DNA from 2 places in the Micromonospora ureilytica genome. Region 1 is predicted to be linked to the other one. Evidence: predicted binding sites of a transcription regulator. Region 1 holds the regulator's gene; the other holds the start of a gene.
The links. The regulator HrcA, encoded in region 1, represses chaperone genes, less so after heat shock. The targets are predictions, from matches to a motif close to GGTTNGCACNCTCNNNNNGAGNGTGCNAACC.

Region 2: a site for HrcA is predicted at 1,677-1,707, ahead of groES (co-chaperone GroES). Genes of this name have one in related genera too.

Annotation. Positions count from the first base shown of each region.
Region 1 is NZ_JADOTX010000001.1:7,052,166-7,056,322, reverse strand. Features, by position in the region: gene IW248_RS32540 (16S rRNA (uracil(1498)-N(3))-methyltransferase) at 1-234, opposite strand, end outside; gene dnaJ (molecular chaperone DnaJ) at 236-1,381, opposite strand; gene hrcA (heat-inducible transcriptional repressor HrcA) at 1,457-2,479, opposite strand; gene IW248_RS32525 (DUF4870 domain-containing protein) at 2,705-3,331, shown strand; gene hemW (radical SAM family heme chaperone HemW) at 3,399-4,157, opposite strand, start outside.
Region 2 is NZ_JADOTX010000001.1:6,401,747-6,405,903, reverse strand. Features, by position in the region: gene groL (chaperonin GroEL) at 1-1,158, opposite strand, end outside; gene groES (co-chaperone GroES) at 1,229-1,537, opposite strand; gene IW248_RS29475 (THUMP-like domain-containing protein) at 1,803-2,999, shown strand; gene ybaK (Cys-tRNA(Pro) deacylase) at 3,010-3,489, shown strand; gene IW248_RS29465 (sugar ABC transporter substrate-binding protein) at 3,669-4,157, shown strand, end outside.

The sequences.
Region 1 (4,157 bases):
GATCCGGGGGACCGGCGCGTCCGCGTACCCCCGGGAGGTGATGGTGACCTCAAGGGTGCCCCTGCCGACGGCCGTGACCACGGCGGCGGCCGTGCCACCCCGCCCGTCGGCGAGCAGCAACTCCTCGCCGACGCGCAGCCGCTGCACGGTGGCGGCGTGGTGCCCCTCCGGGCCGTCCAGGGTCAGCGCGTCGCCGGTGGGCAGCGCCTCGACCAGGAAGAGCGGAGCGGACACCTCAGGCGTGCCCGTTGAACGCGTCGCGCATCCGGGAGAAGAAGCCGCCCTGCTTGGACAGCTCGGCGACCTCCTCACCACGGGTCTTGGCGAAGTCGCGCAGCATCTTCTCCTGGTCCGGGTCGAGCTTGGTGGGAGTCCGCACGTCCAGGTGCACGTAGAGGTCGCCTCGGCCGGTGCCGCGCAGGTGCGGCACGCCCCGGGCGCGCAGTCGTAGCGTGCTGGCCGGCTGGGTGCCGGCCTTGACGTCGACGGTCTCCTCGCTGTCCAGCGTCTTGATGGTCAGCCGGGTGCCCAGCGCCGCCGCCGTCATCGGCACGGTGACCCGGCAGTGCAGGTCGTCGCCCTTGCGGGAGTACACGTCGTGCGGGCGCTCGTGGATCTCCACGTAGAGGTCACCGGCGGTGCCGCCACCGGGGCCGACCTCGCCCTGCTGGGCCAGCCGGATCCGCATGCCGTCCTCGACGCCGGCCGGGATCTTGACGGTCAGCGAGCGGCGGGTACGAACCCGACCGTCGCCGGCGCAGGTGGGGCAGGGGTGCGGGATGGTGGTGCCGTAGCCCTGGCACACGGTGCACGGCCGGGCGGAGACCACCTGGCCGAGGAAGGTGCGCTGCACCGACTGCACCTCGCCCCGGCCGCCGCACGCCTCGCAGGTCGCCAGGTGCGTGCCGGCGGCCGTGCCGGCGCCCGAGCAGGTGGTGCAGAGCACAGCGGTGTCAACGGTGATCGGGGCTTCCACGCCGAACGCCGTCTCGTGCAGGTCGAGTTCGAGTCGCAGGATCGCGTCGGCGCCCGGGCGGGTACGCGGCCGTGGGCCACGGGCGCCACCTCCCGCACCGCCGAAGAACGCGTCCATGATGTCCTGGAAACCGACGAACGGACCGGCGCCTCCGGGGCCGCCCGGACCTCCGGCGCCGCCGCCACCCGGGGCGAGCGGGTCGCCACCCAGGTCGACGATCTGCCGCTTCCGGTCGTCCGAGAGGACCTCGTACGCGGCGTTGATGTCCTTGAACTTCTCCTGAGCCTCCGGGTCCGGATTGACGTCCGGGTGGAACTGGCGCGCCAGCTTGCGGTAGGCGCGCTTGATCTCGTCATCGGAGGCTTCCCGGCTCACACCGAGAATGCCGTAGTAGTCCCTGGCCACTGCGTTCCGTGTCCTCATGTTCGTCTCGCGTTGCGCCGGTCGGCGGCCGCAGCCGGCCGCATCGGCCCTGACCAATCAGTTCTGGGCCAGCAACTCGCCCACGTAGCGTGCCACGGCGCGCACCGTGGCGATGTTGCCGGGGTAGTCCATCCGGGTGGGCCCCAGCACCCCCAGGCCGCCGACGATCGTGGCACCCGGGCCGTACCCGGTGCTGACCACCGAGGCGGCGCGCAGGTTGTCGAACTCGTTCTCGTCGCCGATCAGCACCCGGGTCGTGCTGGGCTCGGTCTCACCGATGAGCTTGAGCAGCACGACCTCCTCCTCCAGGGCCTCGAGGATCGGCCGCAGGGAGCCCTGGAAGTCGAGCAGGCCACCCCGGGTGAGGTTGGCGGTGCCGGCGAGCGCGATCCGTTCCTCGTGCCGCTCGACAAGTGTCTCCAGCAGGACGGTGGCGAGCGTGGTCATGGTCGGGCGCAGCCCGGTCGGCGCTTCCTCGACCAGCGCCTGCACCAACGGTGGCGTCTCGGACAGCCGGGCGTTGGCGAGCTTCTCGTTGATCAGTCGGCGCAGGTCGGTGACGTCGTCGGCGGGCACCGGGCCGGGCAGCTCCACGAGCCGCTGCTCCACCCGCCCGGTGTCCGCGATCATGACGAGCATCAGCCGGGTCGTGGAGATCGGCACCAGCTCCAGGTGACGCACCGAGGAACGGGCCAGGCTCGGGTACTGCACGACGGCGACCTGACGGGTCAGCTGGGCGAGCAGGCGAACCGTGCGGTGCACCACGTCGTCGAGGTCGACAGCACCGACCAGGAAGCGCTCGATGGCCCGGCGCTCGGCCGGGCTGAGCGGCTTGACCCGGGACAACCTGTCGACGAAGAGGCGGTAGCCGCGGTCGGTGGGCACCCGGCCGGCACTTGTGTGCGGCTGCCGGATGTAGCCCTCCTCCTCCAGCACGGCCATGTCGTTGCGGACCGTGGCCGGGGAGACCCCGAGCTGGTGCCGCTCGACCAGCGCCTTGCTGCCGACCGGCTCCTGGGTGGAGACGTAGTCTTCGACGATGGCGCGGAGCACTGCGAGTTTCCGGTCGTCGAGACCCATCCTCCGCACCTCCTGTCGCACGTCGGCCGCCGGCGCCGTGGGCCGGCCGGGCCGTCCTGGCACTCGACTGTAACGAGTGCCAGTCTACGTCGGCAGGCCCGCCGACGCGATGATCAACGACCACCTGTCGGTGCGGCCCATGCCACCCCATTGGGCTGATCGGCCCGCACGGCGGGGCGGTGTCGCTCTGGTGCGGCGTTGCCACCGGCCCTTACCGTGACATCCATGACTGAACCTCCTCGCCCTCCCGGGTCGGGCGACCCCGGCAACTACCCGCCGGAGCCCACCTCCCCAGGCCCGTTCCCGTCGTCCGAGCCGCCCACCGCACCACTGTCCGGGGCACCCGGCCCGGCCGGCTATCCCCCGGCCGGTGGCTATCCGCCGCCCACCGGTGACCAACCGCCGTCAGGCGGCTACCCTCCGGCAGGCGGCTATCCGCCGCCCGGGGGCTATCCCCCACCCGGCGGTTACCCGGCCGGTGGGGCATACGGCGGCCCCGGTGGCGGCTACGCCAACAACGAGGACAAGACCTGGTCGCTCGTCGCGCACTTCGGCGGCGCCCTCGGCGCGCTGGTCAGCTTCGGTCCGCTGGGCTTCGTCGCCCCGCTCATCGCCTACCTGACCCGCGGCCAGCAGTCGCCGACCGTCCGGGCGCAGGCCCTCGCCGCCCTGAACTTCCAGATCCTCTGGTCGGTCATCGCGTTCGTGCTGCTCTTCGTGAGCTGGTGCCTGCTCTTCCTGCCCAGCATCGCCGTCGTGGTGATCCAGATCCTGTTCGGGATCATCGCCGGCGTGAAGGCCAACGAGGGCACCCCGTACCGCTACCCGATGACTGCCAACTTCATCAAGTGAGCCGGGCCGGCCGCTCCCCCGGCCGGTCTGGAACACCGCTGCCCCCGGTCCGGGGGCAGCGGGCCACTCAGGGCAGCAGGTCGCGGACGACCGCGTCGGCGAGCAACCGCCCGCGCAGGGTGAGCACCGCCCGGCCGGCGGCGTACTCGTCGGCGGCCAGCAGCCCGTCGGCCAGCGCCCGCTCGGCGCCGGCCCGGCCGGTGGCGTCGAGCACCGCCAGCGGGAGGCCGCTGGCCAGCCGCAGCCGGAGCATCACGTCCTCCATGTGCGCCTCGTCGACAGTGAGCACCTCCCGGGCCAGCCCGGGAGACGCGCCGGCGGCCAACCGCTGGGCGTACGCCGAGGGGTGTTTCACGTTCCACCAGCGCACCCCACCGACGTGGCTGTGCGCCCCCGGCCCCAGCCCCCACCAGTCCGCGCCGGTCCAGTAGAGCAGGTTGTGCCGGCAGCGGGCCTCCTCGGTACTGGCCCAGTTGGAGACCTCGTACCAGGAGAGCCCGGCCGCGTCGAGCGCGGCCTCCGCGGCCAGGTAGCGGTCCGCGGCCACGTCGTCACTGGGGTACGCCAGCTCGCCGCGCCGCATCCGGGCCGCGAGCCGGGTGCCGTCCTCGACGATCAGGGCGTACGCGCTGACGTGGTCCACTCCGGCGGCCACGACCTGCTCCAGCGAGGCGGCGAAGTCCTCGGCCCGCTCCCCCGGGGTGCCGTAGATCAGATCCAGGTTGACGTGCTCGAACCCGGCGTCGCGCGCCTCCAGGGCGGCGGCGGTGGCCCGGCCGGCGCTGTGTTTGCGATCCAGGATCGCCAACACCCCCGGGGAGGCGGA
Region 2 (4,157 bases), 650 kb from region 1:
CTCGACCTCGGTCGCAGCGCCAGCCTTGATGACGGCGATGCCACCGGAGAGCTTCGCCAGCCGCTCGGCCAGCTTCTCCCGGTCCCAGTCGGAGTCGGAGGCCTCGATCTCCTTGCGGATCTGGGACACCCGGTCGGTGACGTCGGCCTTCTGGCCACCGCCGTCGACGATCGTGGTGTTCTCCTTGTCGACCACGACGCGCCGGGCGGTGCCGAGCACCTCCAGGCCAACCTGGTCGAGCTTGTAGCCCAGCTCCGGGGCGACCAGCTCGGCGCCCGTGGAGATCGCAATGTCCTGGAGCATCGCCTTGCGCCGGTCACCGAAGCCCGGGGCCTTGACCGCGCAGACCTTGAGGGTCTTCCGCAGCGAGTTGACCACCAGGGTGGAGAGCGCCTGGCCGTCCACGTCCTCGGCGATGATCAGCAGGGGCTTGCTGTTCTGCAGGACCTTCTCCAGCAGCGGCAGCAGCTCCTCGATCGCCGAGATCTTCTGGGTGGTGACCAGGATGTACGCGTCCTCAAGGACGGACTCCTGACCCTCCAGGTCGGTGACGAAGTTCGGCGAGATGAAGCCCTTGTCGAACTGGAGACCCTCGGTCACGTCCAGTTCGGTGGTGAGCATCGAGCCTTCCTCGACGGTGATGACACCGTCGCGGCCGACGCGCTCCATCGCCTCGGCGATCAGATCGCCGATCGTGGAGTCCTGCGCGGAGATCGTCGCCACGTTCGCGATCGACTCCTTGCTGGTGACCTCGGCGGCGCGGCCGAGCAACGCCTCGGAGACCTTGGTGGCCGCCGCGTCGATGCCCCGCTTGAGGCCGGCCGGGTTGGTCCCGGCGGTCACGTTGCGCAGACCCTCGCGAACCATCGCCTGGGCCAGCACGGTCGCGGTGGTGGTCCCGTCGCCGGCGACGTCGTTGGTCTTGGTCGCCACCTCCTTGACCAGCTGTGCGCCAAGGTTCTCGTACGGGTTGGTGAGCTCGATCTCCTTGGCGATGGTCACACCATCGTTGGTGATCGTCGGCGCACCGAATTTCTTGTCCAGGACGACGTTGCGCCCGCGCGGGCCGAGGGTGACCTTGACCGTGTCCGCGAGGGCGTTGACACCGTGCTCCAGCAGGTGCCGGGCGTCGTCCGAGAAGCTCAGGATCTTCGCCATTAATGTCCCTTCGAAGCGCCATTGCCCCGGCCCGGCGAGCCGGACCGGGGCAATGGAACTGATCGGTTGCTTACTTCTCGATGACCGCGAGGACGTCGCGGGCGGAGAGCACCAGGTACTCCTCGCCGGCGTACTTGACCTCGGTGCCGCCGTACTTCGAGTAGAGGACGGTGTCGCCGACCTGCACGTCAACCGGAACCCGGTTGCCGTTGTCGTCGACGCGCCCCGGGCCCACAGCGAGGACGGTGCCCTCCTGCGGCTTCTCCTTGGCGGTGTCGGGGATCACGATGCCCGACGCCGTGGTGGTCTCAGCCTCGTTCGCCTGGACCACGATGCGGTCCTCGAGCGGCTTGATCGCAACCTTGGTCGCGGTAGTCACGGGCATACCCTCCTGGGGTACTGGTTTCGTTGCTGGTCAGCGGGGCTGACCAGCGTCAATCTGCCTCATGCCACCGGGCGGTGCCGTCGTCGCGGGTGCCGGTCCGCCTGGCGTGCGCACCCGGGTCACGAGACCCGGAAGCTGGCACCCTCATGGTGAGAGTGCTAATCGCAGGTTATTCCGTGGCTAGCACTCCGTCAAGGAGAGTGCCAGCGAGTCGCGCCCCGCCAGCCCGGATTTCCGGGTCCACCCGGACAATGGCCGGGTGGATCTCGATCAGCTGGCGGCGCTGCGTACCCCCGAGGGGTCGGCCGCGCTCACGGCGGCGGCCGGGCTGGCCGGCGGTGACCCACTGGCCGCGGCGTCCGCGCTGCGCGCGGCCGGGGTGCCGCCGACGTTGGCCGCGGCGGCCCTCACCCAGGCCGAGCTGCGCCACCGGGCGGTCGGCAAGTTCGGCGCGGCCGCCGCTGGGATGTTCCTCACCCGTCCCGGCCTGGAGCAGGCCACCCGCCGGGTGGTCGCCGACCGTCGGGCCGCCCGGCTGCACGCGGCCGGCGTGCGCACCCTGGCCGACCTCGGGTGCGGGCTCGGGGCCGACGCGCTGGCCGCAGCCCGTGCCGGCATCCGGGTGTACGGGGTGGAGGCCGACCCGGTGACCGCCGCGATGGCCGCCGCCAACGCCACGGCGGCCGGGCTGGCCGAGCTGTTCACTGTCGAGTGCGGCGACGCGACCGGGTTCGACGTGTCAGCTGTCGACGGGGTCTTCTGCGATCCGGCCCGCCGCGCGACAGGCACCGGGCGGCGGATCTTCGACCCGCGCGCGTACTCGCCGCCGTGGGACTTCGTCACCGGGCTGGCCGAGCGGGTGCCACGCACCGTGGTGAAGGTGGCGCCGGGCCTGGACCACGCGCTCATCCCGGCCGGCGCGGAGGCCGAGTGGGTCGGCGTGGACGGTGACCTGGTCGAGGCCGCGCTCTGGTGCGGCGCACTGGCGGAGGTGCCCCGCCGCGCCACCCTCTACCGCCAGCGGGGCGTCGAGAACCAGCGTCACCAGCTCACCGGCTCGGGCGCCGACGAGGCGCCGGTCGGGCCGCCGCGCCGCTACCTGTACGACCCGGATCCGGCGGTGGTCCGCGCGCACCTCGTCGCCGAACTGGCCACCGACCTGGACGCCACCCTGGGCGATCCGAGCATCGCCTACCTCTACGCCGACCAGCCGGTCCGCACCCCGTACGCGCGCTGCCTGGAGATCACCGACGTGTTGCCGTTCTCGCTCAAGCGCCTGCGGGCTCTGTTGCGCGACCGTCGGGTGGGCCGGGTGGAGATCCTCAAGCGGGGTTCGGCGCTCACCCCGGAGCAGCTCCGACGGGATCTACGGCTGGCCGGGGACGAGGCGGCGAGTCTGGTGCTCACCCGGGTCGCCGGCGCACCGACGGTGCTGATCGGCCGGCCGGTCGACTAGCGTCGCCGGTGTGGCGGGACAGGGCACTCCGGCAACGGCACTGTTGGTCAGGCGCGGGGTCGCGCATCGCACCCATCCGTACCGGGTGGCGTCGGACGCCCCGAACTACGGCGCGTTGGTGGCGGTGGCGCTCGGCGTGGCACCGGAGCGGGTGTTCAAGTCGCTGGTGACCGAGGTCGACGGCGCGCTCACCGTGGCTGTCGTTCCGGTCACCGGCGAGCTGGATCTCAAGGCGCTCGCGGCGGCGGTCGGCGGCAAGCGTGCGGCGCTGGCGGACCGGGCGGTCGCCGAGCGGGCAACCGGCTACGTACGCGGTGGGATCAGCCCGCTCGGGCAGCGTCGGCGGTTGCCCACAGTGCTGGACGAATCCGCGCTGGGCCTCCCGACGATCTACGTCTCGGCTGGTCGGCGCGGTCTGCAACTCGAACTGGCCGCGGCGGATCTGGTGGCGCTGACCGACGCGCGTACCGCGCCGTTGCAGACCCACTGACGGCGTTCGTTACGTCGGATGCCCGGTGGGATACCCACTGAGTAACAGTCGCGTTGCTGAATTGTTATCGCCCCCAACAAACTAGTGACCTGCGCGGTCTTGTGGAGCTGGTGTGACGCGAAATACGTTGCCGGACACAACAAAACAACACCTCCCCCACCTCCGAAAGGACCCTGCACATGCGTAAGGGGATCCTCACCATCGCCGCCGTGGGCCTGCTCACGACCGGCGGCTTGACAGCCTGTAGCGACGACTCCGGCAACGGCTCGGCCGACTCCAAGAAGACTCCCAAGATCGGCGTGATCCTTCCGGACAGCAAGTCCTCCCCCCGCTGGGAGACGGCGGACCGCCGCTTCCTGGAAGAGGCGTTCAAGGCCGCCAACGTCCAGTACGACATCCAGAACGCCCAGAACGACAAGACCGCCTTCCAGACCATCGCCGAGCAGATGATCACCAGCGGCGTCACCGCCCTGATGATCGTCAACCTGGACTCCGGCACCGGCAAGGCCGTGCTCGACAAGGCCAAGTCGCAGGGCGTCGCCACCATCGACTACGACCGGCTCACCCTCGGCGGCTCCGCCCAGTACTACGTCAGCTTCGACAACGAGTCCGTCGGGAAGCTCCAGGGCGAGGGTCTGGCCAAGTGCCTGACCGAGAAGGGCGCCAAG